One region of the Saccharothrix sabaoui genome, then DNA from elsewhere that is predicted to be linked to it. Evidence: riboswitches for the same ligand, from Rfam matches in the RefSeq annotation. Region 1 holds a riboswitch; the other holds the start of a gene.
The links. Region 1 has a riboswitch for glycine ahead of gcvT (glycine cleavage system aminomethyltransferase GcvT). Riboswitches for the same ligand answer to the same signal wherever they lie in the genome.

Region 2: another riboswitch for glycine. It lies ahead of gcvP (aminomethyl-transferring glycine dehydrogenase); the one in region 1 lies ahead of gcvT (glycine cleavage system aminomethyltransferase GcvT).

The regions. Positions count from the first base shown of each region.
Region 1 is NZ_JBPKJK010000001.1:142,481-149,485, forward strand. Features, by position in the region: gene ACR807_RS00455 (acyl-CoA dehydrogenase family protein) at 1-940, shown strand, start outside; gene ACR807_RS00460 (CaiB/BaiF CoA transferase family protein) at 942-2,066, shown strand; gene ACR807_RS00465 (hypothetical protein) at 2,517-2,678, shown strand; gene ACR807_RS00470 (helix-turn-helix transcriptional regulator) at 2,872-3,357, shown strand; gene ACR807_RS00475 (hypothetical protein) at 3,484-3,885, shown strand; gene ACR807_RS00480 (DUF3817 domain-containing protein) at 3,901-4,203, shown strand; glycine riboswitch at 4,270-4,360, shown strand; glycine riboswitch at 4,362-4,456, shown strand; gene gcvT (glycine cleavage system aminomethyltransferase GcvT) at 4,567-5,667, shown strand; gene glyA (serine hydroxymethyltransferase) at 5,697-6,962, shown strand.
Region 2 is NZ_JBPKJK010000087.1:28,695-35,699, forward strand. Features, by position in the region: gene gcvP (aminomethyl-transferring glycine dehydrogenase) at 1-2,377, opposite strand, end outside; glycine riboswitch at 2,531-2,621, opposite strand; gene ACR807_RS24885 (MerR family transcriptional regulator) at 2,813-3,379, opposite strand; gene ACR807_RS24890 (hypothetical protein) at 3,857-4,024, shown strand; gene ACR807_RS24895 (bifunctional nuclease family protein) at 4,298-4,771, opposite strand; gene ftsR (transcriptional regulator FtsR) at 4,915-5,520, opposite strand; gene garA (glycogen accumulation regulator GarA) at 5,561-6,022, opposite strand; gene gcvH (glycine cleavage system protein GcvH) at 6,136-6,519, opposite strand; gene clsA (cardiolipin synthase ClsA) at 6,577-7,005, opposite strand, start outside.

The DNA of each region.
Region 1 (7,005 bases):
CGCGCACGAGGCCGTGCTGCTGGAGGAGCAGGCCCGGTGCGGCGACAGCGCCTGGGGCAACAGCGTGCACAGCGGCATCGTCGCGCACTACCTCAACTCCTACGGCACCGAGGAGCAGAAGCGCCGCTGGCTGCCGAAGATGGCCTCCGGCGAGTACGTGGGCGCCATCGCCATGTCCGAGCCCGGCGGCGGCTCCGACCTCCAGAACATCAGGACGCGGGCGCTGCGGCACGGCGACGAGTACGTGATCAACGGCTCCAAGACGTTCATCACCAACGGCGCGCAGGCCGACCTGGTCGTCGTGGTCGCCAAGACCGACCCGTCCCAGGGCGCCACCGGCATCTCGCTGCTGGTCGTGGAGACCGCCGACGCGCCGGGCTTCCGCCGCGGCCGGGTGCTCGACAAAGTCGGCATGAAGGGCCAGGACACCGCCGAGCTGTTCTTCGACGACGTCCGCGTGCCCGCCGACAACCTGCTGGGCACCGGCGAGGGGCAGGGCTTCATCCAGCTCATGCAGCAGCTCCCGCAGGAGCGGCTGATCATCGCGGTCGCCTCCGTCGCGGGCATCGAGGCCGCCGTCGCCCTCACCCTCGACTACGTCAAGGACCGCACCGCGTTCGGGCGGGAGCTGATCAAGTTCCAGAACACCCGGTTCACGCTCGCCGAGTGCGCCACCGAGGCCCGCGTGACCAGGGCGTTCGTCGACGAGTGCGTGCAGGCGCACCTCGCGGGCGAGCTGGACGTGCCCACCGCGGCCATGGCCAAGTGGTGGTCGACCGAGCGGCTGTGCCGGGTCGTGGACGAGTGCGTGCAGCTGTTCGGCGGCTACGGCTACATGACCGAGTACCCGATCGCGCGCGCGTGGGCGGACGCGCGCGTGCAGAAGATCTACGGCGGGACGAACGAGATCATGAAGGAAATCATCGCGAGGTCGCTCTGACATGCCGGGACCCCTGGAAGGGCTGAAGGTCGTCGAGCTGGCCGGCCTCGCGCCCGCGCCGTTCGGCTGCATGGTGCTGGCCGACCTGGGCGCGTCCGTGGTGCGCGTCGACCGGGTGTCCGGCGCGCCCGCCGTGCCCGGCGACCCGCTCGGCCGCGGTCGCCGCTCGATCGGCGTGGACGTCCGGCGGCCCGAGGGCGCGGAGCTGGTGCTGCGGCTCGTCGCGGGGTCCGACGTGCTGGTCGAGGGCTTCCGGCCCGGCGTCACCGAGCGGCTGGGCATCGGGCCGGCGCAGTGCCTGGCCCGCAACCCCCGGCTCGTCTACGGGCGGATGACCGGCTGGGGCCGGTCCGGCCCGCTGGCCGACCGCGCCGGGCACGACATCAACTACATCGCCGTGGCCGGCGCGCTGGAGCCGATCGGCCGGCCCGGGCAGCCGCCGACCGTGCCGCTGAACCTCGTCGGCGACTTCGGCGGCGGCGGGCTGCTGCTGGCGCTGGGCCTGCTGGCGGCGCTCTACGAGCGGGAGCGGTCGGGGCGCGGGCAGGTCGTGGACGCGGCGATGGTCGACGGCGCGGCGCTGCTGACGACGTTCCTGCACGGCATGTCGTCGGCGGGCGCGTGGTCCGGCGGGCGGGGGGAGAACCTGCTGGACGGCGGGGCGCCGTTCTACGACGTGTACGAGGCCGCGGACGGGCGGTACGTGAGCGTCGGCGCGCTGGAGGAGAAGTTCTACGCCGAGCTGCTCGCCCTGCTGGGGCTGGAGGACGCGCCCAGCCGCCACGACCCGGCCAACTGGCCGGAGCTGCGCTCCCGCATCGCCGCCGCCGTCGCCACCCGCCCGCGCGACGAGTGGGCGGCGCTGGCGGAGGGGACGGACGCGTGCCTGGCCCCCGTGCTCGCGCCCGGCGAGGCCCCGGGGTACGGGCACAACGCGGAGCGCGGCACGTTCGTCGAGGTCGCGGGGGTGGCCCAGCCCGCGCCCGCGCCGCGGTTCGACCGGACCCCGGCGGGCGTGCCGACCGCGCCGCCGGCGGGCGGCGAGCACACCGACGAGGTGCTGGCCGAGCTGGGCCTGGCCGAGGACGAGGTGGCGGCGCTGCGCGCGGCGGGCGTGGTCGCCTGAGGGGGATGACCCCGCTTCTCCGGGGCGTTCGACGCGCCGTTCGGCCCGCGCACGCGGGTGGCCGGAAAATGAACGCGAGAAATCACCGGAAGAGGTGCTGGGAATTGCCGGCGGCCGACATCGGCCTTTGTCACGCTCGGTGCGTGCTTCGGCGCAATCAGGTGATGTGCTGTGCGGGTGTGACGGTGTCGCTCGACCTCGGTGTCCGTGCCAGGGGGGTGGGCGAGTGCCCGTAACTAGGTGATCGGCGGGACCACTGGTCCCCTTGATAGTCCGATCAGGTGACAGTGGCCACTGCCCAGGCGTGGTTGCGTGGGCGCCGCTACCCCCAGTCGGGGGACGTCGGAGGGTTGCGCGTTCATCGTCCGGGTGAATGGTGGAGCATGTCGGGTGACGCGACGGGCACGGCGTCCGTCGGCCCCTGCCTCGTGAACGGACGGAGACCGATCAGTGAACGTCAAGAAGGTGGTGACGCTGGCGGCGGTCGCGCTGGTGCTGTTCCTGCTCGTCACCCAGCCCAACGAATCGGCCGACGCGGTGAAGACCGCCCTCGGCTGGCTCCAGTCGGGCGCCGAGTCGATCATCACCTTCGTCCGCAGCCTCTTCGCCTAGCGCACCCCGCCGCGGCTCCGCTCAATGCGGTCACCCACGGTGACTTTGACTCCTCGACGTTGCACCGTACGGGTGGAATGAGGGCTATAACGCGCTGGTAACAGGGTTTTTGGCAAACCAGGGTCTAGCGGTTGTCGGTACCCGCTAATACGGTGCGCTGCATTGGCTGATCTTCGACCGACGAGGAGGCAGAATGGTCGAGGACTCGGGAGTCGACGAGCTGCTGCGGCAGTGGGCGGCTGAGCGCTCGGACGACGCCGAGCTGCAGGAGGTGAACCGGATCAAGGACGCGTGGCTCGCGGAAGCCCCGCCGTCCCCGGGGATCCCGGTGCAGCGGGCGAACGGCGGGAACCGCGGCCTGATGAGGGTCGAGTCCGCGGACCCCGCCTACGTGGCGGCGATGCGGAAGAGGGCGCCCGAGGTGCCCGAACCCCTGCTCGCCGCCGCCGCCAGCTACTGGCAGCTGGTGGGTGACCTGTCGGAGGCGGAGCTGTGGTGGGACGCGGGCATCAGCCCGTTGGACCAGCGCGCTCTGGACTACCGGGCGGCCGGGCTCACGCCCGCCGACCTCGGTCGTCGTCTCGGCCCGATGACGGTGCTCCAGCACCTGCGTCGGGGCAGTGCGGCAGCCTGGTGCGTGGCCAGGTTGCAGAGGCAACGCCGGGACGGCGTCGCCTAGTCCGGATCGACGAAGAGTCGGGCGGGCTCCTGAGGTCGAGGGGCCCAACGCCCGTGAGGGGCGGGCTCCCGCGTGGGGAGCCCCGGCCCGAGGGGGCTCTCAGCTCCCGCGAAGTACCCTTGAGGTGTGCACGGCCTCATCACCCCCAAGCGCGTCGCCATCGCCGCTGTCTGCGTGGCCGCGCTGGTCGTGTGCTGCGGTCTCGCCTACTGGCAGTGGGAGCGCTTCTCCCAGGCGGGCGGCACGTTCCAGAACCTCGGCTACGTGTTCCAGTGGCCCCTGTTCGGCCTGTTCCCGGCGTTCATGGTGTGGCGCATCCGCAGGCTGGACGCCCAGCGCCGGGCCGAGGGGACCGCCGGGGAGACCGAGGTCACCCCCGACGGGGGTACCCGGGAGCCGGTGGCCGAGCCGCCGGCGCCGGTCGTTACCGTTGACCCCGTCGGAACACCCGCGCGCGACGACGAGGACGACGAGTTGGCGGCCTACAACCGCATGCTCGCCCAGCTCCACGCGCGGGACCAGCGGTGAGGTGAGGGTAGGGCGATGAGCGGCGCGTTGACCAGGTTCCGGTTCATGGCTTACGTGGTCGGCGTCGGCCTGCTGCTGCTCGTGGTCGCCATGATCGCCAAGTACGCGGGCGGCACCGAGACCATGATGAGGGTCGTCGGCCCCGTCCACGGCTTCCTCTACGCCATCTACCTGGTGCTCACCGTCGACCTCGCCCTCAAGGCGCGCTGGTCGATCAAGGCCACGGTGCTCGTCCTGCTGGCCGGCACCGTCCCGTTCGTGTCGTTCTACGCCGAGCGCAAGGTCGTGGAGAGCGTCCGGGCCGAGAAAGCCCTGTGACGCGGCGGGTTGACCCCGGCCACCAGGCACATCTAGCGTCTGGCGGTACCAACTGAACACGGCCGTCGATGTCGCGCGGGAGAGTCCCCACCAGTCGGGGCGCCGAAGGAGCAACTCCTCCCCGGAATCTCTCAGGCACAGCTACCGCCCGACGAAGGCAACTCTGGAAAGCAGGCGCACCCGGTGCGCCTCGCCCACGGTGCAAGCCGCTCACCGGCAGCGGCGAAGCTCTCAGGCTCATGACAGAGGGGGAGGCTTCTTCGACGAGGAGTCTCCGATGGACCGTGTCACCCTTCACCCGTGCCCGCCGACCCGACCGGTCGGCGCTACCGGCATGCCCGCACCCTGGGAGGACCCCGCCTGATGGAAAGCCGACGCACGCCCCTGCACGCCGAGCACGAGGCCCTGGGCGCACTGTTCACCGACTTCGCGGGCTGGCGGATGCCGCTGCGCTACGACAGCGAGCTGGCCGAGCACCGCGCGGTGCGCACCTCGGCGGGCCTGTTCGACCTGACGCACATGGGCGAGATCGTGCTGACCGGGCCGGGTGCGGGCGCCGCGCTGGACCACGCCCTGGTCGGCCACGCGTCGGCGATCGGCGTGGGACGCGCCCGGTACACGATGATCTGCGAGGCCGACGGCGGCGTCGTCGACGACCTGATCGTCTACCGCACGGGTGACCAGGAGTACCTGGTCGTGGCCAACGCGTCCAACGCGGCCGTCGTGTTCGAGGCGCTGGTCGAGCGGGCGAAGGGCTTCGACACCACCGTCGAGGACCGCTCCACCGACTACGCGCTGCTCGCCGTGCAGGGGCCGCGGTCCACCGAGATCCTGGCCGGCCTCACCCCGACCGACCTGGCCGGGGTGAAGTACTACGCCTCCTACCCGACCGAGGTGGCGGGCAGGCCCGTGCTGCTCGCCCGCACCGGCTACACCGGCGAGGACGGCTTCGAGCTGTTCACCGCCCCGGACGACGCCGCGCACGTGTGGCGGGCGCTGCTGGAGGCCGGCCGGGAGCACGACCTCAGGCCCGCCGGGCTCGGCTGCCGCGACACCCTGCGCCTGGAGGCCGGGATGCCGCTGTACGGCAACGAGCTGGGCCGGGACCGCACCCCGTTCCACGCCAACCTGGGCCGCGTGGTGAAGCTCGACAAGCCGGGCGACTTCGTCGGCCGCGACGCCCTGGCCGCCACCGCGGCCGAGGGCGTGCGCCAGGTCCTCGTCGGCCTGAAGACCACCTCCCGCCGCGCCCCCCGGCACGGCTACCCCGTGCTGGACGCGGGGGGCACCCCGATCGGCGAGGTGACCAGCGGCGCGCTGTCGCCGACCCTGGGCTACTCGGTGGCCATGGCCTACGTGGCCGAGGGGCACGCCGAGCCCGGCACCGAGCTGTCCGTCGACGTCCGCGGCAAGCGCGAGCCCGTCGAGGTCGTCGCGCTGCCGTTCTACAAGCGCCCGAGCTGACCGCCCGAGCTGACTAGGAGAGAGATCCCATGTCCGAGCACTTCAACACCTCCCTCGCGGAGTTCGACCCGGAGGTCGCGGACGCCGTCGCCGCCGAGCTGCACCGGCAGCAGAGCACGCTGGAGATGATCGCCTCGGAGAACTTCACGCCGGTGTCGGTGCTCCAGGCGCAGGGCTCGGTGCTGACGAACAAGTACGCCGAGGGCTACCCCGGCCGGCGCTACTACGGCGGCTGCGAGAACGTCGACGTCATCGAGCGGCTGGCGATCGAGCGGGTCAAGGGGCTGTTCGGGGCGGGCTTCGCCAACGTGCAGCCGCACTCGGGCGCGCAGGCCAACGCGTGCGCGATGTTCGCCCTGCTCCAGCCGGGCGACACGATCCTGGGCCTGGACCTGGCGCACGGCGGGCACCTGACGCACGGCATGCGGATCAACTTCTCCGGCAAGCTCTACAACGTCGTGCCCTACCACGTGTCGGAGGCCGACGGCCGGGTCGACATGGCCGAGGTCGAGCGGCTGGCGCAGGAGGCGAAGCCGAAGCTGATCGTGGCGGGCTGGTCGGCCTACCCGCGGCAGCTGGACTTCGCCGAGTTCCGCCGCATCGCCGACTCGGTGGGCGCGTACCTGATGGTCGACATGGCGCACTTCGCCGGCCTGGTGGCGGCGGGCCTGCACCCGAGCCCGGTGCCGCACGCGCACGTCGTGACGACGACCACGCACAAGACGCTCGGCGGCCCGCGCGGCGGCGTGATCCTGACCAACGAGGCCGACCTCGCCAAGAAGATCAACTCGGCGGTGTTCCCCGGTCAGCAGGGCGGTCCGCTGGAGCACGTGATCGCGGGCAAGGCGGTGGCGTTCAAGCACGCCGCGTCGCCCGAGTTCGCCGACCGGCAGCGGCGCACCGTCGAGGGCGCGAAGATCCTCGCCGAGCGCCTGTCGCGGCCCGACGCGGCGGCGGCGGGCGTGAAGGTGCTCACCGGCGGCACCGACGTGCACCTGGTGCTGGTCGACCTGGTGGCGTCCGAGCTGGACGGCAAGCAGGCCGAGGACCGGCTGCACGAGGTGGGCATCACGGTCAACCGCAACGCGGTGCCGAACGACCCGCGCCCGCCGATGGTGACCTCCGGCCTGCGCGTCGGCACGCCCGCGCTGGCCACCCGCGGCTTCGGCGCGGCGGACTTCGCCGAGGTGGCCGAGATCATCGCCGCCGCGCTCCAGCCGTCGCCCGACCTGGCGGACCTGCGGTCGCGCGTCGAGGTGCTGGCGGCCAAGCACCCGCTCTACCCGAGCCTGTGAGCGCGGCCACCGCCTGAAATAAGTTGAGCCTTCAACCGGTTGT
Region 2 (7,005 bases), on a different contig from region 1:
TCGCGGCGGCCACGGCGGTCAGGGTCGCGCGGCGCAGGCCGTCGCCGCCCATCATCCGCACGTAGGCCCACGAGATGGGCAGGATCGACGCCGAGCCCCACGGGGCGCCGCTGATCGGCCCCACGCCGGTCGCCGGGCCCGCGGTGGGCTGGAGCGGGTGGTTCGGCAGGAACGGCGCGAGGTGCGAGCGCACGCCGATCGGGCCGACGCCGGGACCGCCGCCGCCGTGCGGGATGCAGAACGTCTTGTGCAGGTTCAGGTGCGACACGTCCGACCCGAACTTGCCGTACTGGGCGAGGCCGATGAGCGCGTTGAGGTTCGCGCCGTCGACGTACACCTGGCCGCCCGCGTCGTGCACCAGCCCGCACACCTCGCGCACGGTGTCCTCGTACACGCCGTGCGTCGACGGGTAGGTGATCATGATGGCGGCGAGGTCGTCGCGGTGCGCCTCGACCGTCGACCTCAGGTGGTCGAGGTCCACGTTGCCGCGCTCGTCGCACTTCACGACCACGACGCGCATCCCGGCCATGACGGCGGACGCGGCGTTGGTGCCGTGCGCGCTGGACGGGATGAGGCACACGTCGCGGTGCGCGTTCCCGTTCGCGCGGTGGTAGGCGCGGATCGCGAGCAGGCCCGCGAACTCGCCCTGGCTGCCCGCGTTCGGCTGGAGCGACACCGCGTCGTACCCGGTGACCTCGGCCAGCCACCGCTCCAGGTCGGAGACGATGGAGAGCAGGCCGGCGGCGTCCTCGACGGGCGCGAACGGGTGCAGCTCGGCGAACTCGGGCCAGGTGACGGGTTCCATCTCGGCCGTGGCGTTGAGCTTCATCGTGCACGACCCGAGCGGGATCATGCTGCGGTCGAGCGCGACGTCCTTGTCCGACAGCGACCGCAGGTAGCGCAGCAGCGCGGTCTCCGAGCGGTGCGAGTGGAACACCGGGTGGGTCAGGTAGTCGGTGGTGCGGCGCAGGTCGGCGGGGATGCCGTCGGCGGTGTCGGCGTCCAGGGCGTCCACGTCGGGGACGGTCACGCCGAACGCCCGCCACACCAGGTGCAGGTGCTCGCGGGTGGTGGTCTCGTCGCACGCGATCGACACGACGTCCTCGTCGACCCGCCACAGGTTGACGCCCAGCTCGCGGGCGGCGGCGACGACCTCGGCCGCCCGGCCCTCCACGCGCGCCCGGACGGTGTCGAAGAACTCGCCGTGCACGACCTCGACGCCCGCCTCGCACAGCCCGGCGGCGAGCACCGTGGCCATCCGGTGCGCGCGGGTCGCGATGGCCTTCAGGCCCTCGGGGCCGTGGTAGACGGCGTACATGGAGGCCATGACGGCCAGCAGGACCTGCGCGGTGCAGATGTTGCTGGTGGCCTTCTCGCGGCGGATGTGCTGCTCGCGGGTCTGGAGCGCGAGGCGGTAGGCGAGCGAGCCGTCCGCGTCGACGGACACGCCGACGAGCCGGCCGGGCAGCTGCCGCTCCAGGCCCTGCCGGACGGCCATGTAGCCGGCGTGCGGCCCGCCGAACCCGACGGGCACGCCGAAGCGCTGGGTGGTGCCGACGACGACGTCCGCGCCGATCTCGCCGGGCGGGCGCAGCAGCGTCAGCGCCAGCAGGTCGGCGGCGACGACGGCCTGCGCGCCCGCCTTGTGCACCTCGGCGATCAGGGCCTCGTGGTCGCGGACCACGCCGGACGCGCCGGGGTAGGACAGCAGCACGCCGAAGAAGTCGCCGCCCAGGCCGAGGCCCTCCAGGCCCTGCGACAGGTCGGCGACGACGACCTCGATGCCCAGCGGCTCGGCGCGGGTCTCGATGACGGCGAGGGTCTGCGGCAGCGTGTCGGCGTCCACGACGAACCTGGCGGACTTGGACCTGCCCGCCCGGCGCACGAGCGTCATGCCCTCGGCGGCGGCGGTGGACTCGTCCAGCATGGACGCGTTGGCCAGCGGCAGGCCGGTGAGGTCGCCGACCACCGTCTGGAAGTTGAGGAGGGCTTCGAGGCGGCCCTGGGAGATCTCGGGCTGGTACGGCGTGTACGCGGTGTACCAGGCGGGGCTCTCCAGCACGTTGCGGCGGATCACCGGCGGGGTGGTCGTGCCGTAGTAGCCGAGGCCGATCATCTGCGTCATCGGCCGGTTGCGGGAGGCCAGCGCGCGCAGCTCGGCCAGCGCCTCGGTCTCGGTGGCGGGCGCGGGCAGGTCCAGCACCAGGTCGCGCTCGCGGATCGAGTCGGGCACGGCGCGCTGCGCCAGTTCCTCCAGGGAGCCGACGCCGATGACGTCGAGGATGCGGGCCAGCTCGGCGGGCCGCGGGCCCACGTGCCGGTCGGCGAACGGGGTGCCGTGCTCGAGAGCGGCGAGGGGGATGCGGTCCTGCGTCATAAAGGCGCCTCCAGGGCTACGGGCACACTCCGGCCGTTGCCCTCCCCCTCTGTCTTCTGCCCGGCGCCGGGCGCCTGAGAGCTTCACCCGGACTGCTCGACCGGGCTTGCACCGTCGGCGGGGTCGGTTGCCCGACCCGCTTTCCAGAGGCGTCTCACCCGCGCGGTCCTTGCGCCTGAGAGGTTCCGGGGAGGATTTGCTCCTTCGGCGCCGAGACTGGCTCGGACTCTCCCGCACGGGATAAAGCGACTGCTCGCGAATCGTACCCGGCGGGGGTGCCGCCGGTACCGCCGGCGCGACGTGGATCTCACCGGTTTGCCCGCCGCGGAGGTGGGTACCCGCGCACCGCTACCCGTGGGCCCGCCGCGGGCCGAGTCGTCGTCGGTTGTCGACCGCCGGTCGCCCGCGGTCGGCGGTCCGGGTGCGCGGGGGGGCTCAGCCGATGGCGCGGGTGCGGCGGCGGCGGGACAGCTCGTCGTCGGACGGCCCCACGACCTCGGCGCCGTCGGCCCGTTCGGCGGGGAACTCGTGGATCGTGCCGCTGATCTCCCGCATGGCGCCGCTGACCGCGATGCCGAACACGCCCTGACCGCCCTGGAGCAGGTCGACGACCTCCTCGGGCGAGGTGCACTCGTAGACCGTGGTGCCGTCGCTGAACAACGTGATCCGGGCCAGGTCCTGCACGCCGCGGCGGCGCAGGTGGTCGACCGCGACCCGGATGTTCTGGAGCGAGACGCCGGTGTCCAGGAGCCTTTTGACGACCTTCAGGACGAGGATGTCCTTGAACGAGTAGAGCCGCTGGCTGCCGGAGCCGTGCGCACTCCTTATGGTCGGGTTGACCAGCTCCGTGCGTGCCCAGTAGTCGAGCTGGCGGTAGGTGATTCCCGCGATCTGGCACGCGGCGGGGCCGCGGTACCCGACGAGTTCGTCCGGCAGCGAGGAGTCCGGGAACAGTTCACCCTGTTCTCCGGTTCCCGCCCGGATGGGCGCTTCCTCGACCACGCCTGCCTCCCCTCGGTCCGGTCACGACGACCGGCGACCAACGTGAAGCCGCCCCGGTGCCCGAATCACACCGTGGCAATTCACCTGAGCTCGACGGTAAGACCGCCTAGGGGGCAGGTCAACGCGACGCGCTGAGCGTGTCTTGTCTCAAGCTGAGGTTGAGGTTGAGAGATACCCTCGTCGTAAGCCATTTGGGTGACGTTTAGTGATCGTTTAGCTGAAGAACGCTGACGTTGTGTAATCCGAAGGTGTGACACCAGGGGGTGGCACGGAGGGTTGATCCACAACTCACCGCACACGCCTGCGAGGGGCCCGTCCCGGCGCGGGGCCGGCGGCGCGGCCCCTCGCAGGTGTCACCGGTGGGGTAAACGCGGACAGCCGGTCGCGGGGGCGGCGGTGAGCGCGGAACCCGGTGCCGTGCCGGCGGCGCGGCGCGGTGCGGCTCGGTGCGGGCGCCCCGGACAGCACCAAGACCGGATGAGCACCACCACGGCTGCGGCCAACGCGGTCACGGCCACCACCGCCGAACCAGGCGCCACCGCCGAACCGGCCACCACCGCCGAACCGGGCACCACCAAGCCGTGCCCGACACCGGCGAAGCAGTTGTCCACAGGCAGCGGATCGGTCATCGCGCGGCGTCGGTGACAGCCGGCAAAATCAAAGCAGGGGTCCCCTCGGCGGGGACCCCTGCGAAGCGTTCCGAGCGGTTGTTCGACGATTCCCACGGCACCGCGACCGCGTTCCCCCGCCCACCGGCGACGGGCATTCGACCGGTCACGCCACCGGCACGGCGACCGCGCCGCCCGCGGCACCGGGAGAACGCCCCGGAAACGCGAAACCGGACGTCACCGCGGCCGTCCGGCAGCTCCACCGCTCCGCGCGCCAGAACCGCCGGAGCGGCCCGCGCGACGGGTCGACCTAGGTGTCCGCGCCCCGGAAGTCCTCGGGCGAGATCGAGTCCAGGAACTCCCGGAACTTCTCGACCTCGTCCTCCTGCTCGTCCGGGATGATCAACCCGGCCTCCGCGAGCACGGACTCCTCCGCGTGGATCGGCACGCCGATCCGCAGCGCGAGCGCCACCGAGTCGCTGGGCCGGGCGGAGACGCGCACGTCACCGTCGAACACCAGCTCGGCGAAGTAGGTGCCTTCCTGGAGGTCGGTGATCCGAACCTGTTCGAGCTGCCGACCGAGGGCGCCGATGACGTCCTTGAGCAGGTCGTGCGTCAACGGCCGGGCAGGCCGGACACCCTGCTGCTCCAGCGCGATCGCCGTGGCCTCGACCGATCCGATCCAGATCGGCAGGTACCGCTCACCCTCGGTTTCGCGCAGCAACAGGATCGGCTGGTTGGCGGGCAGTTCCACCCGCACACCGACGACGCGCATCTCGCTCATCGGGTCTCGCCTCCCTCAGCGCGCTGAAATTCTGGCGTCCCCGCTACCAACGAGAATGCCCCACGTACGGATTCGACGCTACCCGCCAAGCGGGCTCCGTGCGCAACGGCCCGACCGCTTCGCATCACGATGCGGACACGCGTTCACCTCGACGAAACACGGCCACCTGCGACGTCCCGCAATCCGGTCTTCACGAGGAGTGTGTGCAGCGTTACCGAAAGCGCGGTGACTTCGTCGGCACGGCCCTGCTGCGCGGCGGTCACGACGACGTCCGCCGCGCTCCGGAACGGGCGCAGCCGGCGCGCGTCCAGGCCGTGGTCGGCCAGGGCGCGCACGGTCGAGGCGATCTGCGCCGCGTCGGCGTCGTAGTGGCCGCCGGCGGTCGGCGTGACCAGGCCGTGCTGCTCCAGGTCGGCCAGCACGTCGGGGGCGACGCCGGTGCGCGCGAGCAGCTCGTCGCGGGTGAACCGGTGGTCGGGGGCCGCGGCACCGCGGTGCGGGCCCCCGTTCGCGGCGGCGGCGTCGGCGGCGTCCAACTGCTCCCTGATCACCTTCAGCGGCAGGTAGCGGTCGCGCTGGGCGGTCAGGACGTACCGCAGCCGCTCGACGTCGGCCGAACCGAACTGCCGGTACCCCGAGGCGGTGCGCGCCGGGCGGACCAACCCCTCCGCCTCCAGGAAGCGGATCTTGGAGATGGTGACGTCGGGGAAGTCGGCTCGGAGCAGCGCCAGCACGGCTCCGATGCCCAACCCCCCGCGTGGCCGCCCGGCCGTCACCGGACCCCCATCGTCAGGCCCCCTGGCCCCCGGCGCCCGGACCGGTCAGGAACACCAGGCGGAACTTGCCGATCTGCACCTCGTCGCCGTTGGCCAGGACGGCCTGGTCGACGGGCTCGCGGTTGACGTAGGTGCCGTTGAGGCTGCCCACGTCGATCACCACGAACTCGCCGCCCTCGCGGCGGAACTCGGCGTGCCGGCGGGACACCGTCACGTCGTCGAGGAAGATGTCGCTGTCGGGGTGCCGACCGGCGCTCGTCGTGTCGCGGTCCAGCAGGAACCTGGAACCCGCGTTCGGGCCGCGCTTGACCACCAGCAGGGCGGACCCGGCGGGCAGCGCGTCGACGCCGGCGACGGCCGGCTCCTGGGCGGGCGCTTCGGCGCCCTCGACCTCGGCGAGGAAGTCGGCCCGGAAAACGGAGGTCCGCTCCGGGGACTGCTCCGGCGGAACGCCTGGCCCGTCGTTCGTGCTCACCTGAGCTCTCCTCCTGCTGCTGGAAGCGTCGAGTTCGTTAGAACCTACCGTGCCCGAACCCGTGTCTGAGGAGCGGCTCCCCCACCGACCGAAGAGCCGCCGGAAGATCGACGTCACTCCGATGCCGCCAGCTCCTGGTAGGCGGACGCGTCGAGCAGGTCGTCGACCGCCGCCGGGTCCTCCAGGCGGAGCTCCACCATCCACCCCTCGCCGTACGGGTCGGAGTTCACCAGGTCGGGCTGCTGGTCCAGGGAGTCGTTGCGCGTGATGACCTCGCCGGCCAGCGGCGCGTAGATGTCCGACACGCTCTTGGTCGACTCGACCTCGCCGAGGGTCTGGCCCGCGCCGACCTGTTCGCCGAGCTCGGGGAGCTGCACGAACACGACGTCGCCGAGCTGCTCCTGGGCGTAGTCGGTGATGCCGACGCGCACGGTGTCGTCACCGGTGCGCAGCACCCACTCATGTTCCTCGGTGTACTTGAGCTCCTCGGGAATCACCGCGGCGCGCTCCTTCAAGACGGTGGATCTTCGGTGCCGGATCTTCCCACGTCGCGTTCAGACCGGCGCGACCCCCGGCCGTCGGCGCAGCGCGAGGGTGAACTGGTAGACGTACAGGGCCCCCGACCACAGGTACAGGGCGCCGCCCCACGCCATGAACGCGATGGCGATGGGCAGGGCGATCCGGGCGGCCGTGGACGTGCCCTGGGCGAGCAGCAGCACGGGGAACGCGTAGAGCAGGTTGAACGTGGCCGCCTTGCCCAGGTAGTTGACGTCGAACGGCCCGTAGCCGCGGGCGCGCAGCACGGGCAGGCAGGCGCCGACGACGACCTCGCGGCCCACCAGGAGCACGACGAGCCACCACGGCACGATGTCGCGGACGACGAACGCGACGAGCGTGGCGAGGATGTAGAGGCGGTCGGCGGCGGGGTCGAGGAGCGTGCCGAGCCTGCTGGTCTGGTCCAGCCAGCGCGCGATCTTGCCGTC